Regions from separate parts of the Kribbella sp. NPDC049584 genome, predicted to be linked through region 1. Evidence: riboswitches for the same ligand, from Rfam matches in the RefSeq annotation. Region 1 holds a riboswitch; each other region holds the start of a gene.
What was found. A riboswitch is a leader RNA that binds a small molecule or an ion and turns the genes downstream of it on or off. The one in region 1 is predicted to bind thiamine pyrophosphate.
Positions count from the first base shown of each region.

Region 1 (7,620 bases):
GGTCGCCATCCTTTGGCTGTTCCGGCATCGCAATCCGGGCAAGACCACGCGCGGCTTCCGGATGGCGCAGTCGCTGTCGGCCGCCGCGATGGCGCTCGGCCACGGGCTCCAGGACGCGCAGAAGACGATGGGCGTGATCTTCCTGGCCCTCGTCACCACCGGGCACGCCCAGCAGCACGACGGCATCCCGCTGTGGGTCAAGATCTCCGCCGCGACCGCGATCTCGCTCGGCACGTACTCCGGTGGCTGGCGGATCATGCGGACGCTGGGCCGCCGGATCATCCACCTCGACCCGGCCCGCGGATTCGCCTCCGAGGCGGTGTCGGCGGCCGTTCTCTACGTGATGGCGATCGGCCTGCACGCCCCGGTCTCCACCACCCACACGATCACCTCGGCGGTGATGGGCGCCGGTGCGACCAAGCGGCTGTCCGCGGTCCGCTGGGGCGTTGCCAAGGGCATCGTCATGGCGTGGATCCTGACGATCCCGGCTGCCGGACTCGTCGCGGCGCTCGTCTACGGGCTGGCTCACCTCATCTTGGAGTAAATTCCCGGGTCCGGTTCATTTCAAATTCACTCACCCGGCCTACGGTCGATCGACGCTGCTGATCGTCCGCCTAGGGAAGTGATCGGGATGGATCTGTCGTTCCTCGTCGTCGTGGTGATCATCACCGCGTTGGTGTTCGACTTCACCAACGGGTTCCACGACACCGCCAATGCGATGGCGACGTCGATCGCCACCGGCGCACTGAAACCGAAGGTCGCGGTGGCCATCTCGGCCGTGCTGAACCTGGTCGGTGCGTTCATCTCCACCGAGGTCGCCAAGACGATCTCCAGCGGGATCGTCGACGATGCCAAGGTGACCGTGCCGGTGATCTTCGGCGGCCTGGTCGGCGCCGTGCTGTGGAACCTGATGACCTGGTACGTCGGCCTGCCGAGCTCGTCGTCGCACGCGCTGTTCGGCGGCCTGATCGGCGCCACCTGGATCGCGTCCGGGAGCAGCGCCGTCCATTTCGGCACCGTCGTGCAGAAGATCATCATCCCGGCCGTGGCCGCGCCGATCGTGGCCGGCGTGGTCGCGCTGCTCGGCACGTTCCTGGCCTACAAGATCACCCAGCGGTCCCGGCAGAAGTCGGTCAGCGAGGGATTCCGGGCCGGCCAGGTCGCCTCCGCCTCGCTGGTCTCGCTCGCCCACGGCACCGGTGACGCGCAGAAGACGATGGGTGTGATCACGCTGGTGCTGATCACCTCCGGCAGTCTCGCCCCGGGCTCCAAGCCGCCGGTCTGGGTCATCCTGTCCGCCGGTCTGGCGATCGCGGCCGGCACCTACCTGGGCGGCTGGCGGATCATCCGGACGATGGGCAAGGGCCTGACCGAGATCGAATCGCCGCAGGGCTTCTCGGCCGAGACCAGTTCGACCGCGGTCCTGCTGGCCTCGTCCCACCTGGGCTTCCCGCTGTCGACCACGCAGGTCTGCTCCGGCAGCATCCTCGGCGCAGGCCTCGGCAAGCGGCTGGCCGAGGTGCGCTGGACGGTGGCAGGCCGGATGGCTGTCGCCTGGCTGCTCACACTGCCGGCCGCCGCGATCGTCGGCGCACTGGCCGGCCGGGTGGCCGACTCCGGCAACATCGGTGTGGTGATCATCGCGATCCTCGCCGTCGTGGCCGGCGGTGGCATCTACCTGGCCTCCCGGCGCACGCCGGTGACGTCGGAGAACGTGAACGACTACCCGAGCTCCACCCCGGCCGCCAGCCCGGCCGCGGCGGCGTGAGAGGAGTACGGCGATGCACATCGACTGGGGTTCACTCGGCCAGGTCGCACTGGTCAGCCTGCTCTTCGGAGTCGGACTGGCGGTGGTGTTCGCGCTCGGTGTCAGCGCGATGGCGCGGCGCGCGGTCGCGATCGACGAGAAGCGGCAGCCATCCGTCGCGGACACCAGCGTCGCGGCGCTCTGCTTCGCGGCCTGCCTGGCAGCTGTGTTCTACGGGCTGTACCTGATCATCCCGCAGTTCCACTGACGAGCTGAGAGGTACGACGGGCGGTCTGGCGGCTGCCCGTCGTACGCCTTCTCAGTGGTTGCAGCTCAGTGGTTGCAGCTCAGTGGTTCCGGCTCAGCGGTTCCAGCGCCGGACCGACTTCGCCACGTCCTTGGCCCGGATCGAGCCGAGGTTGTACTCCCACGCGGCCAGCAGCCGGTCGCCCAGCACCTCCGCGTCGAGGTAGGTCCGCGGCCGTACTGCGACCGCCCACGTCGCCGCGGCAGCGTGGCCCTGCTGGTGCAGCAGGTGGTCCACCGTCGCCTCGATGCGGCCCACCTGCTCGTCCCGCAGCCCGTCACAGGCCCATTCCTGCAGGATCCTGGGGTCGTCGGCGGTCATCCGGGCCAGATAGGTCAGCGGCCCGCGCCAGAAGCCCCTGCTGCCGATGCTGTCCAGCGTCTCGAGCGGGAACCAGCCGTTCTGGTTGCGCCGGCCGTTCACCGCGGACTCGATCTCGCGGGCGCGATCCGGGTTCAGCCCGCGGGTCGCCCAGTCGACGAAGAACGCACCGGCGTCCGGGATGTGCTCGGCAACATGCGGCGCCGGAGTCATCGCGCCCGGGTCGAACAGATGCAGCTCTTCCGGTGAATCGAACAAAACCTTCCCCGCCCGTTCGTGTCCGCGGGCCATCGATGCCGGCCCGCCGCACAGGGACCCCCCAGGTTCCTGCTCTGTCAACGAAGGCCTTCGTACCCTCGTTCAACCCCGAGGGTCAAGGTCCTGTCCGCCGTCTTAACGACGTTTGGCGGCTCGGCGGGCGAGCTCCTCCTGGTCCAGGCGCTCGGCCTCGGCCGGGGTCGGCGCGCTGCCGCCGTACGCCGCGGGCAGCCACCAGGCGCCGGCGGGCTGCTCGGGGTAGGCGCGGATGGTCTCGTCGAGCATTCCGGCCATCGTGGATCGCAGCTGCGCTGTCGCCTCGCCCGCGTCGTCGTCCGGCGTGACGGTGATCGGTGCGCCGATGGTGATCGAGATCGGGCGGTGCCGGGAGAAGTCCCGCGGATGATCCTTGGTGAACATCCGCTGCGTGCCCCACAGGATCATCGGGATGACCGGCACGCTGGCTTCCGCCGCCATCCGGACCGCGCCGGACTTGAACTCCTTCAGCTCGAAGGAGCGGCTGATCGTGGCCTCCGGGAACACTCCGACCACCTCGCCCGCGGCCAGGTACTCCAGCGCCTGCTGGTACGACGCCGCGCCCGCGTCCCGGTCGACCGGGATGTGGTGCATCCCACGCATCAGCGGACCGGAGTACCGGTTGCGGAACAGCACTTCCTTGGCCATGAACCGGACCAGTCGCTTGCTCGGGAGAGCGCCGTACCCGCCGAGGATGAAGTCGACGTAGCTGATGTGGTTGAGGGCGATCAGCGCACCGCCGGTCCGGGGCACGTTCTCCGCGCCGGTCAGGCGGAGCTTGAGGTCGAGAACCTTGAACGAGGTCCGCGCGAAGGCGATGACGGGCGGGTACACGAGGTCGCGCATCCCTAGACGTTACAGCCATGCCCTAGGGTGGTCGGTGACAACTTGAGATCGCGGGAGCTCGCACCGTAGTGGGCTGAGAGGGCGGCTGGACCAGGAATCGAACCTGGCCGGCGCCGCCGACCGCCGAACCTGTCCGGGTAATTCCGGCGTAGGGAGCACCAGCATGGTGAATGTCAGCACGATCCGTCCGGCCGTCACCACGGGTCCGATCTCGGGCTCGGAGAAGGTCTATCGCGGAGAGCTGGGCGTACCGGCTCGTCGCGTGCAGCTGACCGACGGCGAACACTTCGACCTGTACGACACCTCCGGCCCGTACACCGACGCGGCGGCGCGGATCGACGTACAGGCGGGTCTGCCCGCGATGCGGCGGGAGTGGATCGCCGGGCGCGAGCCACGGACCCAGCTCGGGCACGCGCGGGCCGGGGTGATCACCGAAGAGATGAGGTACGTCGCCGTCCGGGAGGGCGTCGATCCGGAGTTCGTCCGGGCCGAGGTGGCGCGCGGGCGGGCGGTGATACCGGCGAACCGGCGGCATCCGGAGAGCGAGCCGATGATCATCGGCAAGAAGTTCCTGGTGAAGGTCAACGCGAACATCGGCAACTCCGCCGTCACCAGCTCGGTCGAGGAAGAGGTCGAGAAGCTCGTCTGGGCGACCCGGTGGGGCGCGGACACGGTGATGGACCTGTCCACCGGGAAGAACATCCACGAGACGCGGGAATGGATCCTGCGGAACTCACCGGTGCCGATCGGGACGGTGCCGCTGTACCAGGCGCTGGAGAAGGTGAACGGCGATCCGGCCGCGCTGTCGTGGGAGGTGTACCGCGACACGGTCATCGAGCAGTGCGAGCAGGGTGTCGACTACATGACCGTGCACGCCGGCGTGCTGCTGCGCTACGTGCCGCTGACCGCGCGGCGTATCACCGGGATCGTGTCGCGGGGTGGATCGATCATGGCCGCCTGGTGCCTCGCGCATCATCAGGAATCGTTCCTGTACACGCATTTCGCGGAGCTGTGTTCGATTCTGCGGGAGTACGACGTGACGTTCTCGCTGGGCGACGGGTTGCGGCCGGGGTGCATCGCCGACGCGAACGACGACGCCCAGTTCGCGGAGCTGCGGACGCTGGGCGAGTTGACCCGGATCGCCTGGGAGCACGACGTACAGGTGATGATCGAAGGTCCGGGTCATGTGCCGATGCACAAGATCGCCGAGAACGTGCGGCTCGAGGAGGAGCTCTGCGGCGAGGCGCCGTTCTACACATTGGGGCCGTTGGCAACTGATGTGGCGCCCGCCTACGACCACATCACGTCGGCGATCGGCGCCGCACAGATCGGCTGGCTGGGTACGGCGATGCTGTGCTACGTCACGCCCAAGGAACATCTCGGGCTACCGGATCGTGACGACGTGAAGACCGGCGTGATCACCTACAAGATCGCTGCCCACGCAGCGGATCTGGCCAAGGGGCATCCGGGTGCACAGGCCTGGGACGACACGTTGTCCAAGGCAAGGTTCGAGTTCCGCTGGGAGGACCAGTTCAACCTCTCGCTGGACCCGGACACGGCTCGCTCCTTCCACGACGAGACCCTGCCGGCCGAGCCCGCGAAGACGGCCCACTTCTGCTCGATGTGCGGGCCGAAGTTCTGCTCGATGCGCATCACCGCCGATATCCGCGCGTACGCCGAGGAGCACGGCCTCACCTCGACGGAGGCGATCGAGGCCGGCTTCGCCGAGATGTCGGAGACCTTCAAGGCCGCCGACCAGAAGCTGTACCTGCCACTGGCTGACTGAGAGCCCTTGTCCGGCCCGGTTCACCGTCCTCCCGGGCCGGACACGGGGAGTAATCGGGTGAAGCGATTCAGGTTTTGTCCTTCACTCTACGTGAATAAGACTGTAGCCTTAAGCCGTTCAGAAGGAGGTGCAGGGCGATGGTCTTCGTTCTCACGGTAGATCAGCGAGGCAGCCGAAGCACGACCGATCTCGTACCCGAGCTGCTGAACTCCCTGAACCGCCGCCCGCGCCGGTCCGGACTGCTGCGGAGGTTCGAGCGGACCGCCGGCGATGAGGTGCAGGGCGTGCTGTCCGAGGCCCGGCCCACGATCGACGTGATCGTCGAGCTGCTGCGCGCGGACTCCTGGTACGTCGGCCTCGGTGTCGGCGAGGTGACCGAACCGCTGCCCCGCAGCACCAGAGCCGGCAGCGGCGAGGCGTTCGTGTTCGCCCGGGAGGCGGTGACCCGGGCCAAGTCGAGCCCGCACCATGTGAACGTGGTCGGCTCGGACTCGCGGGTCGCGGAGCAGGTGGAGACGGTGCTGTGGCTGATGGCGTCCGTACTGCGACGCCGGAGCGAGCGTGGCTGGGCAGTTGCGGACCTGTTGGCTGAAGGACTCACCAGGCGGGAGATCGGCGTGAAACTCGGCATCAGCCAGTCAGCGGTGACACAGCGCACGCAGGCGGCGGGATTCGCCGAGGAGCAGCGCGGACGGGTGCTGGCCGCTGATCTGCTCGGTGCTGGAGTCGCTGCGTGACGGCTCTGGTCCTGTCCTTGACGGCTGCCGGCCTGATCCTCGCTGTGCTCGCCTGGGTGCCCAGATCCGGCTCCAACCTCGAGATCGTGATCAGTGGCGTGATGCTCGCCTGTCTGGCCGCTGTGGGCGTTCTGCTGCTCTCAGGTCACGGAGTGGCCGGCTGGGCCGAGCGCTGGTGGAATGTGCTGCTCCTGCTCGCAGGTGGGTTAGCCGTCACAGGTGGCGGGCCATTGACGACCTCTGTGCTCGCCCTGGTCGACCGGAACAACACCAGGGCCCAGTCGACGCAGAAGGCCGGTGAGGTACTGCGTGGTGGCGCGCTGATCGGCGCCCTCGAGCGGACTGCGATCTACGCATCACTGGTAGCCGGTTGGCCGGAAGGCATCGCGGTCGTACTGGCAATCAAAGGCCTCGCCCGGTACCCAGAGCTCCGTAGTCCGGACCAGCCTGCGTCGGTCACTCCGCAGGCCGTTGCCGAACGGTTCATCATCGGCACCTTCACCAGCGTGCTGTGGGCAGTGACCTGTGCTGGTCTACTGCGTTCACACTGAGGTCAGGTCCTGACTACGTAGGTGTTCATGACCTTGTCGTGCCAGGTCTGCTTCTGGTCGTCCCACAACGGCCATAGAAGGTTCAAGAAGCAGGCGTTGTTGAACAGGCCGCTGAGGAACTCCCGCAGGAACGCCTTGCCCGCTCCGATCGGCTGCGCGGTCCGGGAGTCGACCAGCCGCAGATGGAGCACGGTCTTGCCGACGCTCTGACCGGTCTTGCCCTGGCGGAACACGCGATTCCACAGTCCGAGGCCGATGCTCACGAGAATGCCGACCACGAAGATGATGGCGGCGTACGGCCGCGGACCGTCGTCCGGGTAGGTGTTGTCGGACCTCGAAATCACGTCCGCGATGAAGATGCCGTACCCGAGCACGAACGGTACGCCGCCCACCAGGCCGTCGATCAGGTACGCGCCCGCCCGCGGGAGCCAGTCCGCCAACGGAGCGACCGGAGCGCCGTACCCGTAGCCATAACCAGGCGGAGGCCCGTACGCCGGCCCGTACTGCGGCTGCCCGTAAGGCTGTTGCCCGTAAGGCTGCTGCCCAAACGACTGCTGTGGGTGCGGCTGCTGTCCGTATGGCTGCTGTCCGTGTGGCTGTTGGCCGTAGTCAGGTGTGCTCATCTGGGGGGTCCTGTTCTTCAGGCGCGGATCACGATGTCGCCGACGACCTTGTCGTGCCAGGTCTGCTGTTTGTCGTCCCACAACGGCCAGAGCACGTTGAGGATGCAGAGCTGGTTGAAGATCTGGGCGCAGACCTCGCGGCCGAGGTTCTTGCCCATGCCGATCAGCTGACCGGTGTGCGCGTCAACGACCCGCAGTCCGGTCACCTTCTTGCCGAACGACTGGCCGGTGCGGCCCTGCTGGATGATGCGGTTCCACACCCAGATGCCGAAGGCCAGCAGGAATCCGCTGATCATCGCGATCCCACCGCCTACGCCCAGCTCCTCCTGCTCGCCGTCGATGATCAGTGCGGCCAGCACCCCGGCGATCGACGGAATGACCATGATCAGCGTGTCGACCAGGGAGGCG
Region 1 covers NZ_JBFAPF010000018.1:21,141-28,760, forward strand. Annotated here, with positions in the region: gene AB0J62_RS39990 (inorganic phosphate transporter) at 1-544, shown strand, start outside; gene AB0J62_RS39995 (inorganic phosphate transporter) at 632-1,768, shown strand; gene AB0J62_RS40000 (hypothetical protein) at 1,782-2,015, shown strand; gene AB0J62_RS40005 (hypothetical protein) at 2,109-2,633, opposite strand; gene AB0J62_RS40010 (lysophospholipid acyltransferase family protein) at 2,769-3,515, opposite strand; TPP riboswitch at 3,556-3,687, shown strand; gene thiC (phosphomethylpyrimidine synthase ThiC) at 3,679-5,301, shown strand; gene AB0J62_RS40020 (transposase) at 5,439-6,038, shown strand; gene AB0J62_RS40025 (hypothetical protein) at 6,035-6,589, shown strand; gene AB0J62_RS40030 (RDD family protein) at 6,592-7,212, opposite strand; gene AB0J62_RS40035 (RDD family protein) at 7,230-7,620, opposite strand, start outside.

Region 2 (7,620 bases), on a different contig from region 1:
GTTGCGGCCGGCGCCGACCTTGACGCGGCAGCCGAAGAACGCGAAGCCGAACGTGCTGGTGTCGACCGGGAAGCTTGCCGTGGTGCCCGGGTTCAACAAGGCGAGCGGCGTGCGCGACAAGCTGACCTACCGCGTCGAGATCGAGCAGGGGCTGTCGGTCAACGGAGCCGCTGTCGCGGCCGCTATCCACAAGACGCTGACCGACCCGCGCGGTTGGCAGGCACTGCACCCGGTGAGCTTCGAGCGGACCGACAAGGTCGACGCCGATCTCCGGATTATCCTGGCGACGCCGGCGCTGACCGACAAGCTGTGTCTGCCGCTCGACACCGGCGGTGAGGTGTCCTGCCGGGTCGAGGACCGGGTGGTACTCAACGCGAAGCGGTGGATGTACGGGATCCCGGCGTACAACGGCAACGTCGAGCTGTACCGCAGCTACCTGGTCAACCATGAGGTCGGTCACGCCCTCGGGCACGGGCACTCGACCTGCACCAAGCCGAAGACCCCCGCACCGGTGATGATGCAGCAGACCAAGGGCCTGGCCGGCTGCCTGCCCAACGCCTGGCCCACCATCAAGGCCACCTGAGAAACTAGGTACGGACGGGAGGAGCAGAGCGATGTCGTCACAGGACTTCCCGACGTACGGCCGGGGCGAGCAACCCGATCAGGCCGATCAGCAGCCCGGCGAGGAGCAGCACCACTACGCCCCGCCCACGCCGTACGGCGGTGGCACATACGGCACCGGCCGCGCGACTCCGCCGGTCGAAGGCCCGTACGCACCGCCTCAGCCCTACGGCACCCCACCAGGACAGTACGGCGTCCCGCCCCACCCGCAGGCTGGTCCGCACCACGCCCAGCCGCCCAGCTACCGCCCCGGTATGCCGTACGGCGCCCCGTCGAGCCCTGAGCCGCACGAGCTCCCCGTGTACGGACGGGAGCAGCCGCGCGACCCCCGTGCTTACCGGGTCGTCGGTCTGGCCACGGTGATCGCCGGCTTCTACGGCCTGCTCGTCATCTCGGTCCAGCGGGTCTCGCTGCGCGACATCTCGCAGGCACCGGGCTCACCCCTCAACCACCCGCTGCGCACGGACGTGATCGACGCGATCGGCCAGCTGCTGCTCGTGGTCGTCGGCGCCGCCGCGCTGTTCATGTGGATCCGCGACGTACTCGCCCGCCGCAGGGCCGGCCGCCAGCCCGAGCCGGCTGAGCTGGTCGGCCTCGGCCTGGTCGCGGTCTCCGCCGTACCGATCCTGGTCTGGCTGATCATGGTGCTGTCCACGGGTCTGGGGTCCATCGACGGCGCGGTCGACCGGCTGCCCACGGCGTACGGCTGGGGTGGTGCCGGTCTGCTGATCCTCGCGGTCGGTCTCTTCCTCGGGTACCGCGAACTGAAGCCCGACGTACCCAACCCGGTCGTCCAGGGCCCACCGGTCAAGGCACCCTGGGAGTGAGCGCACCAGTCGTCCTGGTGCCCGGTCTGGGCCTCGGCCCCGAGTCGTACGCCCGGACCGTGGAGCACCTCGTCACGCCGTACCACGTCGTCACCCTGCCCGGGTACGGCGAACCGGCCGGCGTCCGCGAGGATCTGCACCCGCGCGCACTGGCGGTAGCCCTCGCCGAGAAGATCCGCGAGCGGTCCGTCCTCGTCGGCCACTCCGCCAGCTGCCAGATCGTCGTCGAAACCGCAGTCCGGTACGCCGATCTCGTGCACGCGGTCGTACTAGCGGCGCCGTCGGGTGATGCGCGGATGTCCAGTTGGGTGGACCGAACCGTGCGCTGGCTGGGATCCGCCGTCCCGGACTCGCCCAAGCTGATCCGGACCGTCACCCCGCAGTACGTGCGGACCACGCTGCCGACCATTGCCCGCGCCGGTGAGGCGTCCCGGCACCACGACCTGGCCGGAGTGATCTCGCAGGTCAAGGCACCGGTCTTCATCGTCCGTGGGAAGCACGACCTGCTGGCGACGGCGGAGTGGGTCCAGCGACTCGCCGAGCTGAGCCATGGTGAGGCGCGGACCTTCGAGACCGGCGCGCATATGCCGGTCGTCACGAACGGCCCGGAGCTCGCCGCTCTCATAGAACGAGCAGCCGCTCTGCCGGAAACTAGCTGACGCGTTAGACTCCAGACACAAACCTATGCGGGAGCTCGCACCGAGGATGCGCGGGCTGAGAGGGCGACAGCTTGGGTCGCCGACCGCCTGAACCTGACCGGGTAATGCCGGCGTAGGGATTGGGGTCACAGATGACCGATACCGCTGTTCGTCCTGCCGACTCGACCGAGGCGCCGCTCGTCCTCACCACCGATGCGCCGCGGACGCTCGGCTTCTTCGACCAGTTCACGCTGTGGGGCAACTTCGGCATCTCGCTGTTCGGCCCGGTGACCGGTGCGCTCGTCGCGGCGTACACGGGCTCGCTGTGGCAAGGGCTGCTCGCGGTCGTCGTCGGCTGCGTGATGGGGGCGCTCGTGCTGGGCGGTGCGGCCGTGTTCGGGTCGCACACCGGTGCGCCGGCGATGGCGAGCCTGCGGGGGCTGTTCGGCCGTCGCGGCTCGATCGCGCCGACCATCCTCAACATCGCTCAGAACGTCGGCTGGGCGACGATGGAGATTATCGTCATCTCGCAGGCCGCGGTCGCGGTGACGAGTGAACGCTGGCGCTGGCTGTTCGTCGTACTGGCCGGGATCATCGCGACGACGATGGCGGTCCGGCCGCTGGGCAGCGTGAAGATCCTGCGGAAGTTCATGGTGTGGCTGGTGCTGATCGCGTCGGTCTACCTGTTCGTGCAGGTGCTCGGCAAGCCGGTGCATGCTCTGCCGCAGGACAGCGTGTTCGGCTTCTGGCCGGCCGTCGACCTCGCCGCCGCGGGTGTCGTCTCGTTCGCCCCGCTGGCCGCGGACTACACCCGGCACTCGCGTACCAACAAGGCTGCGTTCAGTGGGTCCGCACTCGGCTACGGCCTGGCAGCGATCGGGTACTACGCCCTCGGCGTTGTCGCGGTGGCCACCTTGCAGACCAACAGTGACGACGTGATCACCGCACTGGTCACCCTGCCCGCCGGAGCGATCGCACTGCTCGTGCTGCTGGTCGACGAGGTCGACGAGGCGTACGCGAACGTCTACTCGACCACGATGGCCGCGCACAATCTGATCGGCCACATCGACCGCCGGTGGATCTCGGTCGCCATCGGCGTGATCGCCACCGGGATCGCGCTGGTGGTTGACCTAGGCAACTACACGCAGTTCCTGTACCTGATCGGCTCGGTCTTCATCCCGTTGTTCGCGGTCGCGATCGCGGACTTCTTCGTGGTCAGCAAGATGAACTGGGACGTCTCCGGTACGGCGAAGTTCCGCTGGCAGCCGACGCTCGCGTGGCTGATCGGATTCGTCGCCTACCAGTTGGTGAACCCGGGCACCGTCGCCGGATGGTCCCCGTTCTGGACCGACGTACAGCAGGCGCTCTTCAACAACCAGCCGGTCCCGACGTGGCTCGGCGCGACGTACACGTCGATCGTCATCTCGATGCTGGCCGCGGTTCTTCTCGGCCGGATCGGTCGGCGGCAGGCTGCCTGAGCAGCGCGAGAGCGATTGCCGGGAAGATCAGCACGGACAGCAGTCCGGCGCAGACCAGCGCGGCGGCGGTGACCGGACTCATCAGCCCGGTCACCACGCCGATCTGCGTCGCGGTCACGATGAACGGCAACGAGGTCGCCTGCAACAGCCCGACAGCCGCGGTACTCCGAGCACCCAGCGTCCGCACCGAGAGGTACGCCGGTACGCCGCGCACGACCAGCAACGCCAGCAAGAACAGCGGAACGCGCAACAGCGCCGCCGGATCGTCGACCAGCCCGCGCAGATCCAGGCGCAGACCGCTCGTCACGAAGAACACCGGGATCAGGAAGCCGTAGCCGAGCGCCTCCAGCTTGGTCCGGAACCGGGGGTGCGAGGTCGCGTCGCGGTCGACCAGTCCGACGACTGCCCCGGCCAGGAACGCCCCGAGGATCGTCTCCAGCCCGAACTGCTCTGCCAAAGCGACGAACGCGATCAGCAGTACGACGGCCGCCCGGACCCGGATCTCGGCGGTGGTGTCCTGCAACCGCAACAGGACCAGGCCGATCCGCTGCGACCTGCCGGCGGTTGCCACGACCAATCCGGTCACCGCAACGAGCAGTGCGAACAGGCCGACCATGATCAGCCGCTCGCCCGCACTCCCGCCCTCGGTAGAGAACACCAGCGACAACAGGAGCACAGCCGCGAAGTCGGCAACCGACGCCGCCGCAATGGTGAACTGACCAACTCTCCCGTCCGCTTGAGCAGCGTCCTTGAGCACCGGCACCACGAGCCCCAGCGAGGTCGCCGACAGTGTCACAGCGAGGAGCAACGCACTGTGCACCCAGCCGACGGCCGAGAACACCGCACCGGCCGCCCCACCGAGTGCCAGCGTGACCAGGTAGCCGAGTACGGCGAGCCGCAGGACTTGACCGCGCAGCCGATGGACGTCGATCTCGAGCCCCGCGAGAAAGAGCAGGAACGCCAGACCCAGCACGGAGACGATCTGCACCGGCAGATCGACGTCGACCAGCCCCAGGCCGTGCGGGCCGACCACGATCCCGGCCACGATCTCCAGCACGACGGCCGGCACCCGCAGGCGTGGGGTGAGTCCGAGCAGCAGCGGGGCCAGCAGCGCGATGACCGCGACCGCGAACAGGTTCGTGAACTCGACGTCCGGCATACCAGGTCAGTGCCGCCGAGCCTGCCGGGCGTTACAGGTCAGTCGCGCGGGAATGCGCGGAACGCCTCGAGCAGGCTGTCCCGGGTTTCGGTGCTGAGCGACTCTGGCTCGACCTGGCCGACCTCGGCGATGGTGCGGCGCATCTGCTCGACGTAGATCTCGCATCCGTCGCAGATCGCCAGGTGCTCGACGAAGCGCTGCTCGGCCTCCGGATCCAGCGCTCCGTCGAGGAAAGCGGTGACAAGCTCGACCAACTCCTCGCACGTCATGGCGCAACTCCGAAGTACTGCTCGAGCTCGCTGCGGACGGCGGCGCGGGCGCGGTGCAGCAGAACCCGCTGATTCGCCGCCGAGATGCCGAGCAGGGTGCAGACCGCGCCGGCGTCCTGTCCGTCGATGTCACGCAAGGTCAGCACCACCTGTTGGCGGGTCGGGAGATTCTCGATCGCTTTGGCCACGGCCGCCCGGACCTCGTGGGCGAGGACCTCGGTCTCGGTGGACGGCCAGCGCTCGGGAAACGCTCGCCAGCCGCCCGGGTACTGGTCGTCGGGCCCATGGAAGCGGGCCGGGTCGACGGTCGGCTCATGGTCCGGGACCAGACTCGTCCACGGTACGGTCCGATGCTCGCGCGAACCGCGTTTGCGGGCGATGTTGACAAGGATCCGGTAGACCCAGGTCTGCAGCGAGGCTCGCCCCTCGAACCGCTCGATGCCCTGCAGGACTGCCAGCCAGGTGTCCTGCACCACTTCCTCCGCGCTGGCCGTGGTCGACACGAACGACCTGGCCAGCCGCAGCATCGAGCCGGACCAGCTGTTCAGCAGGCAGGCAAACATCTCCTCGTCCCCGGCCCGGAGCCCGGCGACGAGGACGTCATCCGTCGGCAGGACCGCCCCCACAGGGCGACGGTACAACAGCACGGTCAGCGGTACTCCGGGTTCTCGAAGTCGTAGCGGCACCCGGCGTCCCACTCCGACCGCTGGTTGCCGTACGCCGGGATCCCGCCGCTGTCGCGGATCATCCGGGCCAGGTGCAGCAGGTTCCAGGTCATGAACGTCGTGTTCCGGTTGGTGAAGTCGTTGTCCGGGCCGCCCGATCCCTGGTCCAGGTACGACGGACCGGGGCCGGCTTCACCGATCCAGCCGGCATCGGCCTGCGGCGGGACCGTGTACCCGAGGTGCTGCAACGAGTACAGGACGTTCATCGCGCAGTGCTTCACCCCGTCCTCGTTGCCGGTGATCAGGCAGCCGCCGACCCGCCCGTAGTACGCGTACTGCCCGTGCTCGTTGAGGATCGAGGAGTTGCCGTACAAGCGCTCGATCACGCGCTTGGTGACCGAGCTGTTGTCGCCCAGCCAGATCGGCCCGGCGACGACCAGGATGTCGGCCGCCATCACCTGTTCCTGGATCGCCGGCCAGGCGTCCGTCGCCCAGCCGTGCTCGGTCATGTCCGGCCAGACGCCGGTCGCGATGTCGTGGTCGATCGCGCGGACCACGTCGACCTGGACACCCTGCTTCTCCATGATCTTCCGGCTGACATCGATCAGACCCTCGGTGTGGCTGACCGCCGGCGACCGTTTCAGGGTGCAGTTCAGATACAGCGCGCGCAGATCGTCGTACTCGGGCACGGTTTCTCCTAGAGAAGTTCGGCTAGAAAAGTTCGGTTAGAGAAGTTCGGCGTCCTGCTCGATGCAGAGCAGGCCTGGTCCAGTGGTGGCGAACAGTTCGGTCATCGCGTCGTCGAGGTCCTCGCGGCGGGTGACCCGGATCCCGGTCGCGCCGCAGAGCTCGGCGTACGCGGCCCAGTCGGGGTTGTGCAGCGAGGTGTGCCAGACCGGATAGTCGGCGGCGAGCTGTTCCTTGCTGATCTTGCCGAGCGAGTGGTTGTCGAGCAGGACATGCTTGATTCCGATGCTGTACTTCACCGCGGTGGTGAGCTCGGCGGCGTACTGCCCGAACCCGCCGTCGCCGGTGACCGCGACGACGGGCCGGCCCGGTGCTCCGGCCCAGGCGCCGAGAGCTGCCGGGTAGCCGAAGCCGATCGAGCCGAGGTAGCCGGACATCAGCACCGGCTGTCCCTTCGATTCCAGATACCGGCCGAGCGAATACGCATGGTTGCCGACGTCAACGGTGACTACCGCGTCGGAAGGCAGGTGTTTGCCTAAGGCATCGAAGACGGCTGCCGCGGACACCCCGCGACCGCGGTCGTCCTGGACCCTCCGCGCCTTCTCCGCACGCCAGATGGCCCAGCGGTCGGCGACGTCCGGCCGCTGGTCGCTGGCCTTGGTGTCGGTGAGCCGGTCCGTCAACGCCCGAAGGGTCAGCGCGGCGTCGCCGAGAACGTCGACCGTGACCGCGTCGAACCGACCGATCGCGGCGTGGTGGTCGTCGATCTGCACGATCTGCTTGTAGTTCGCGATTCCGGTGTGGTTCGAGAACGATGCGCCGACCACGATCAGCAGGTCCGACTCGTTCATCAGCCAGCTCGCCACCGGCGTACCGCTGCGACCGAGCACCCCGGCGCCGAGCGGATGTGTGTCCGGGACCAGGCCCTTGGCCTTGAAGGTGGTCAAGACCGGTGCGTTGAGTCGCTCGGCCAACTCGCGGACCTCGGTCTCGGCGCCGCGCGCGCCATGACCGACGATCAGTACCGGTCGCCGGGCGTCCCGAATCACGGCAGCGGCCCGGTCGAGGGTTTGCGCGTCAGGCTGGATGCACCGCCGCGAGAGCCGGCCGGCCGGTGTCTTGGCGGTCGCCTCGGACGGAAGCACCTGCACCTCGTCGGGCAGCACGAGGTGAGCGACTCCACGCCCGTCGATCGCGTGCTTGACCGCGAGCGCGGCGAGCTCGGCGTGGTCGCTGCCCGCCTGGACCGCCGTACTCGACACCGCGACATCCTTGA
Region 2 covers NZ_JBFAPF010000012.1:25,438-33,057, forward strand. Annotated here, with positions in the region: gene AB0J62_RS32630 (DUF3152 domain-containing protein) at 1-583, shown strand, start outside; gene AB0J62_RS32635 (hypothetical protein) at 615-1,448, shown strand; gene AB0J62_RS32640 (alpha/beta hydrolase) at 1,445-2,107, shown strand; TPP riboswitch at 2,125-2,243, shown strand; gene AB0J62_RS32645 (cytosine permease) at 2,239-3,564, shown strand; gene AB0J62_RS32650 (cation:proton antiporter) at 3,506-4,723, opposite strand; gene AB0J62_RS32655 (zf-HC2 domain-containing protein) at 4,762-4,992, opposite strand; gene AB0J62_RS32660 (sigma-70 family RNA polymerase sigma factor) at 4,989-5,618, opposite strand; gene AB0J62_RS32665 (flavodoxin family protein) at 5,642-6,346, opposite strand; gene AB0J62_RS32670 (thiamine pyrophosphate-binding protein) at 6,383-7,620, opposite strand, start outside.
Region 2: it holds a riboswitch for thiamine pyrophosphate, as region 1 does, so the genes downstream of both, AB0J62_RS32645 (cytosine permease) here and thiC (phosphomethylpyrimidine synthase ThiC) in region 1, are expected to answer to the same signal.

Region 3 (7,620 bases), on a different contig from region 1:
ACCCGCTGTTCCAGCAGATCCTTCGCGGCATCACGAACGCGTCCGCGGCGGCCGGGTACCGGGTGCTGGTCGCCGAGACCGACGAGGACCCGGCCGCTGAGGCCGCGATCGCGATCGAGGCGCGGCGGCGGTGCGACGCGCTGATCATGGTCTCGCCGCGGATGGACGAGGAGGCGCTGCTCGAACTGTTGCCGCAGGTGCAGCCGGTCGTGCTCGTCAACAGGCAAGGGCCGGAGGACGTCGCGTCGGTGGTGGTCGACTACGGCCGCGCCGTACGAATCGTCGTCGATCATCTGGTCGGGCTGGGGCATCGGCGGCTCGCGTTCCTGTCGGGGCCGGCGGCGAGTGCGTCGAACACGCTTCGGCTGCGGGCGCTCGAGGTCGCCGAGCGGGAGATCCCCGGGCTGGACCTCGTCCGGCTCGAGTGTGGGCGGTCGATCGAGGACGGGTACGCCGCGGTGGAACGGGTGCTCGAGTCGCACGTGACCGCAGTGGTCGCGTTCAACGATCTGGTCGCGTTCGGTTTGCTGGCCAGGCTCAACGAGGTCGGTGTCGCCGTACCGGCTGATCTTTCCGTGACCGGGATGGACGACATCGGGCTGGCGCGATTCGCCGTGCCGTCGCTGACGACGGTTCGCGTGCCGCAGAAGGACCTCGGGGAGCTGGCGTGGCGGCGCTTGCACGCGTCGATCGCTGCACCGAACGGCGACGCGGACGACGTACCTGAGTTGCGGTTGGCGGTGCGCGCGAGCACGGGGCCAGTGCCGCAGCAGCCGCGGTTGCGTGGCGGTACTGCGCCTGGTCGGCTCGGGTGGCAGCAGCAGGGCGACATCTTCGCGCTCGGGAGCGATTCCGGGATGCTGGCGCGGTACGAGTTCGGGCGGCGGATGCCGCAAGTGCACGCGCCGCGGCCGTACCTGCACCCGGTCCGTACGCTCGGCGGCCACCCGTTGACCGAGGTGAGCCCGGTGGATCACCGGCATCACTACGGCGTCTCGCTCGCAGTACCGGTCGTCAACGGCACGTCGCACTGGGGCGGCCGGACGTATGTCCGCGGCCAGGGCCCGACCCTGCTGACCAACCACGGTCAGCAACGCAGCCGTGGTGTCACGGCCAACGAGCACGAGCTGATCGACGACATCACCTGGTACGACGAACAAGGCCGACCGCAGCTGGTCGAACGCCGTCGTCTCGCCGGAGAGCTGGCTGTCGGCGGCTGGCGACTCGACTGGCAGAGCGTCCTGACCGCGCGCTACGGATCGGTGCAGATCGAGAACCCGACCACGGCCGGTCGAGAAGGCGCCGCGTACGGCGGGATCTTCTGGCGACTACCTGTGGCCGATACGACGGTGCTTTCAGCTGATGGAGAGGGCCTCGATGCCGCGTTCGGTTCAACCAGTCCGTGGCTGGCCTTCGTCCAGGGTGACGTGACCGTGCTGCTGGTGCAGCCCGATGACGTACGGCGGTGGTTCCTCCGCACCGACTCGTATGTCGGCGCGTGCCCAGCCCTCGCCTGGGACAGTCCGCTCACGCTGCAACCCAACCAGGAGCTGAAGCTGTCGCTGACGGCGTTGTTGCTGGATCGCGCGATCAAGGTCGCCGAGGCTCATGATCTGGTCGGGAGGCTTCCGCGCGCCTAGCCTGTCAGCGAGGGGCGTGGAATGGAACCGAACAGGCTCGTCGCGGTGCTGGGGGCTACTGGACGTCAGGGTGGAGCGGTCGCCAGGCATCTGCTGGCCGACGGCTGGCGGGTTCGCGCGCTGACACGGAAGCCGGACTCCCTGCCCGGCCGCGCGCTGCAGGCAGCCGGCGCCGAGGTCGCGCCGTGCGACATGGCGGACACGCGATCGCTGCTCCCGGCCTTCAAGGGGGCCTACGGCGTCTATAGCGTCCAGAACCCGATGACTGCCGGCCATGAAGGCGAGGTACGGCAGGGTAAGAACGTCGCCGACGCTGCTCACGCCGCCGGCGTCCAGCACGTGGTTTACGGCTCGGCCGGACCAGGGTTACGTGGTACCGGCGTCGACTCCTGGGAATCGAAGCTCGTCATCGCGGACTACCTGCGCGACTCGGACCTGCCGCTGACCGTTCTCCGGCCGATGGCCTTCATGGAACTCATGACGCACAAGGATTTCTATCCGGCGGTCTCGGTCTGGCATGTGATGCCCAAGCTCGCCGGCGAGAGCACAAGGATCCCCTGGCTGGCCGTCGACAACCTCGGTGCGGTCGCCGCCCGGGCCTTCGCCGAGCCGTCCGTTTTCGCCGGAAAGGAGCTCGCGCTGGCGGCCGAGCTCCGTTCGATCGACGGGTGCCGGCGAGCCTGGGCCGACGCGAAGGGCCGACCGCCACGGAGCTTCCGGATGCCGGTCCGGCTCTTCGAACGGTTCGTGGGCACGGACCTGACCACGATGTGGCGCTGGCTGGCGGTCAACCAGGTCACGGTCGACGTCGCGGAGACCGCGAAGCTGGTGGGACACGTGACCACCGTCGAGGAGTTCCTCGCCTGAGCGCCGTCGTACGTCAGGACGTCGGCAGACCAGTTGTAGGCGACGACGCCAGCGCGGATTGCCAACGGCGAGGGACCCGCCCGGCGAGGCGTGCGGCTCGTCCCGCGGAGACGGCATCACGCATCGCGGCGGCCATCAGGGCGGGCTTCTCCGCACGGGTGACCGGGGTCGCGAGCATGACCGCGTCGCATCCGAGCTCCATCGCCAGCGCGGCGTCGCTCGCCGTACCGATCCCGGCGTCGACGATGACCGGCACCTCGGCCGCTTCCGCGATCAGCGCGATGTTGTGCGGGTTGCGGATCCCGAGCGCCGAACCGATGGGCGCGGCCAACGGCATGACGGCCGCACAGCCGGCCTGCTCGAGCCGGCGGGCCAGGATCGGGTCGTCGTTCGTGTACGGCAGCACGGTGAAACCGTCCGCCACCAAGGCTTCCACGGCGTCGAGCAGCTCGAACGGGTCGGGCAGCAGCAGGTGATCGTCGGCGACGACCTCGACCTTGATCAGGTCGGTCTCCAACGCCTCCCGCGCCAGCTTCGCGGTCAGCACAGCCTCGGCTGCGGTGTGGCAGCCGGCGGTGTTCGGCAGTACGTCGATGCTGTGCTTCTTGAGCACGTCGAGCACCGAGCCCTCGTGCCCCGTGCCGAGGCGGCGCATCGCGACCGTGGTCAACTGGGTGCCGGAGGCAATCAATGCCTCCTCCATCACTTCCAGATTGGCCGAACCGCCCGTGCCCATGATGAGTCGGGACGTGTAGGTCCGCCCGCCGAGCTCCAGTGGGTCATCCATGTCAGCCTCCCTGCGTCGCGCTGACGATCTCGACCCGGTCACCGGGCTGCAACGCGGTCTGCGCCCACTCGGCCTTGGTCAGCACGTTCTGATTCACCGCGACCGCGATCCCCGTGGTGCGATCGGAGTACTCCGTGATCAACTCGGCCACGGACTTGCCGGCCGGCACGTCAACCGCCGTACCGTTCACCCACACGGATTCCATCGCGCTTCCTCCCTACGCCGGAATTACCCGATTCAGGTTCAGCGGTCGGTGACGGCTAGTCACCCTCTCAGCCCACTCCATGCGAGCTCCCGCGGACCTCTCGACTATAGCGCCCTGGTGGCGATGGGCAGTTATCGTGACCAGAACTGCGCGGGGAGGGGAGCGTCTTGGCGAAGCGGGTCGCGATCTCGGACGTGGCTGCTCGGGCAGGGGTCAGTCCGACGACGGTTTCGCATGTCGTGTCGGGGCGACGGCACGTGTCGGAGGTGACGCGGGCTCGAGTGCGGTCGGTGATGGACGAGCTCGGGTGGGAGCCGAACCAGCTCGCGCGCAGCCTCCGGATGCAGCGGACCCAGACGATCGCGCTGATCGTGCCGGACATCACCAACCCGTTCTACCCGTCGGTCGCGCGTGGTCTGCTCGACGTGGTCAGCGAGCCCGGGTACCAGGTGCTGATCGGCAACACCGACGGCTCGCCTTCAGCCGAGAAGGATCTGGTCGCGCGGATGGTGACTCGCAGTGTCGACGCAATCGTGTTCGCCGGCTACTACAGCAAGGCGAGCGACGTGGCGGCCGCCGTCGAGGCGGGGATCCCGGTGGCACTGATGGGCGGGCGGAAGGCCTCGGCCGGGATCGACGTACTGACCTCCGACGACCTCGCAGCCGGAGAGATCGCAACGCGGTACTTGATCAGGCGCGGCTATCACCGGATCGGCTTCATCACCGGCGCCCTGGGGGACGGGCCGCCCGCAGATCGGGTGAAGGGCTACCGTCGCGCGCTGACCTCGGCCGGGCTGCGGTTCAACAGTCAGCTGGTCGTCCGCGAGGAGTTCTCCCGAGCCGGCGGCGCTGCGGGATTGCAGAAGTTGCTCGAACTGCGCAAACCGCCGCGGGCCGTGCTGTGTACGAACGACATGGTCGCGATCGGCGCCCTAGATGTCGCCCGCGCCCGCGGCCTTCGCGTGCCCGATGACCTTGCGGTGATGGGTTTCGACGACATCGAGGCGGCAGCGCTCATCTCGCCGTCGCTGACCACGATCGCGGGCGATCCGCGTGAGCAGGGTCGCGCGGTCGGCCGGGTCCTGCTGAGCAGGCTGGAGGGGACGGCCGCCAGCCTGCCGCAGCGCATTCTGTTCGCGCCTTCCGTCGTACCGCGGGAATCCGCCTAGGGCGCGCTGACCGACGTCACGGTCGAGCCCGAGATGTACGTCGGCCAGATGCCTACCGTGACCGTGATCTGGCCGTTCGCGTTAGGTGTCATCGTGCTGGTCAGACCGTAGAGGCTTGTGACCTGGACGGGTCCGGTCGCGTTGACCGTCACCGTCGTGTTGGATCCGGATGCGGCCCAGATCGCGCGGAACGGCGTACCGTCGTTCGCCGCGTAGACCTGGTCGATCAGCCCGTTGCCCGGATTCTCCTTGCCGAGGAACGTCGCGCCGCGGAGCTGACGTGCGGCTGTCGCATAGGCGACGTACGACGGCTTGGGGGTGTACTTACCGAGCGCGTCGGCCTCGTTGTGCACGAGCCCGAAGTTGTTCTCCGCCGCGGCCGGATCGATGCCGTCGTTCTTGAAGTCGTACATGTAGAACCGGTCGACGTCGTGCCCGGGAACGTTGAGCATCTCGCGCGCCATGTACATCGCCTGCGTGGGCTCGTCGACCGGTACCGCGCTGCCGGAGCCGGTGTACCAGCCGGCCTCGGTGATCCAGATCGGTTTGTCGACGCCTCCGTTGTACTGCCGGATCGTCGCGCGCACCTGATCGATCGCAGTACCGAGACTCTCGGGCGCGTGCAGGAAGTTGTACGGGTGGATGGACACGACGTCGAGGTACTTCAAACCGCCGAGCTGGCAGAAGGTCGTGAACCAGTCCTGCTGCGTCACGTCGGTGTCACCGCCGCCGACGATGGTGAGATCAGGGTGCGTGGCCTTCAGCTTCGTGTACGTCGCCTTGAGCAGTGCCAGGTAGCTGTCGGGGGATTTGTTCGCCGGACCGGCCGCGTTGACGTCCCACTCGTTCCACACGGCCAGGTTGTGGATCTGCGGGTACTGGTTCGCGAGCGCGTTGGCGTAGTTGGCGAACGCGGTCCGGCCGGCGTCGGTGTACGGCGCGTTGAAGAGCTGATCGGGGCAGTCGTAGAGGCAGTTGCCGTAGTCCGCGACCATGAGCGGGTCGAGACCGTTCGACTGGTACGACTGCAGGTAGGTCGTCACCTTGGCCGGGAAGGCGTAGGTGCCGGGTGTGGTCTCGGCGGCGGACCAGTACGCCTCATCTCTCGCCGTTCGAGCACCGGCCTGGCTTACCAACGGGATCACGTCAGGCGCCCAGGAGCCGGCGAAGTGCGTGCCGACTCCGTTGTACGTCGTGGGCGTGGTTGCCGCGACCGCGTCCACGTTGACGGAGGCCGTCGTACCGCCGCCGCTGATCAGGCTCTTGTCCAGCGTGAGCATGATCGCCTTGGCCGGACCGTGCCAGAGGCCGTCGTCGGCGCCGCCGAAGTGCAGGTAGCCGATGCCCCCGTTGAAGGTGGTGACATTGAGCTGCTGCCACGCCGTGGAGCCGGAGAGCGTGAGCCGTTGCTGGTGGACCTGGCCGGTCGCGTCGGTCAGCCGGAGACCGATGGCTGATAACTGGCTCGTCTTCACCCAGAGGCTGAGCGCGGCCAGGTCGATCGGGACGAGGTTGCGCTGGATCGCGACGTAGTTTCCGCCGCCCGTGAAGTCACCAGAGAGCTTCGCGGACTGCGCGCCGGACTGCGGACCGGTCGTGTCGTAGGTGAGGTTGCCGGTCGCGCCGGGGAACTCGCTGCCGGGATAGAACGACCAGCCTTCCGCCGCGCTCTCGTAGTTGCCGAGCGGTGTCGTCGGCTTGGTCGACAGGGCGTTCAGGCTCAGGTCGTCGATGCTCACGCTGCTGCTCGTCGCGCCGGTGATCGCGCCCTTGTCGAGAACGATCTCGAGGCCCTTGGCGGGACCGTGCCAGACGCCGTCGTTGGCGCCGCCGAAGTGGACGTACTGCTTGCCGCCGTCGAACCGGGTGACACCGAGCGGCTGCCAATCAGTTGCCCCAGACAACGTTAGGCGCTGCTGATGGACCTGGCCGGTGGAGTCGGTGATGCGGAACGTGAGGAAGGACAGGTTCGGGGACTTGGCCCAGAAGCTGACGCTGGAGGCGTTGACCGACGGGAGGGTGCGGTTGACGCTGACGTAGGCACCGCCGGCGCTGAAGTTCCCGGACAGTTTGCCCGAGCTTGTGCCGGAGTGGTTGTCGGTGGTGTCGAGTGCGAAGCTTCCCGTTGCGCCAGGGAACTCGCTGCCTGGGTAGAAGGTCCAGCCTTCCGCGGTGTTCTCGAAATCGCCGACCCGGTTGGTGGTGAGGCCGGCGATCGACGCCGTACTGAGCGGGCTGAGGATCGCGAAGGTGGTTTGTGCGCTGACCGTGCCCGCCTGGACGGTCAGCTTGTACCAGCCGCGGGTGGTGACCGAGACCTGCAGCGTGCTCGCGGCGGCCTGGCTGCCGGTGGCGACGACGGTGCCGTTGACGTCGGCCGCCGACCAGTTCACCGAGGACGCATCGGTGCTGAGGCCGATCTTCACCGGCTGGCCGTCGGTGAACACGTTGCCCAGGGTGAGGGGAGTGAGGGCGAGGGTCGCCGCGTGGGCCGGGGCTGTGGTGCCGATGGTGCCGAAGCAGAGGAGGAGAACTCCGAGAACGATGGCAAGACTACGTCTCATGCCGACTCCTTGAATCAGGGCGGTGTAGGTGAGACGTCGGCTGCCACGACGTGATGCAAATCGATTTGTACTATCGCTGTGGGTGATCGCGGTGTCAACAGCTCGCCACCGCCTGCCTCAGCTGAGGTTGGCTCCGGTGAGGAGGGCGGCGAGCTCGGTGGGTCGGTACAGCACCTGCTTGCCGGTGCGTTGCGGCTCGACGAGACCGGTCCGGCGGAGCAGCTGGAGATGCTGGCTCACCGCCGACGGGGTCACCTTCAGCTCGCCCGCCAGGTCGGTCGTGGTGCGCGGATGCGTCAGCAGCTCGAGAATGTGTGCGCGCGGCGTACCGATCAACTGGGCCAGGTCCTGCTGCGATGGTGGTTCGACGACTGACCACAGGTTCGCT
Region 3 covers NZ_JBFAPF010000013.1:97,051-104,670, reverse strand. Annotated here, with positions in the region: gene AB0J62_RS34695 (DUF6807 family protein) at 1-1,640, shown strand, start outside; gene AB0J62_RS34690 (NmrA/HSCARG family protein) at 1,662-2,507, shown strand; gene AB0J62_RS34685 (thiazole synthase) at 2,521-3,294, opposite strand; gene thiS (sulfur carrier protein ThiS) at 3,296-3,499, opposite strand; TPP riboswitch at 3,492-3,602, opposite strand; gene AB0J62_RS34675 (LacI family DNA-binding transcriptional regulator) at 3,667-4,668, shown strand; gene AB0J62_RS34670 (glycosyl hydrolase) at 4,665-7,232, opposite strand; gene AB0J62_RS34665 (DUF5937 family protein) at 7,350-7,620, opposite strand, start outside.
Region 3: it holds a riboswitch for thiamine pyrophosphate, as region 1 does, so the genes downstream of both, thiS (sulfur carrier protein ThiS) here and thiC (phosphomethylpyrimidine synthase ThiC) in region 1, are expected to answer to the same signal.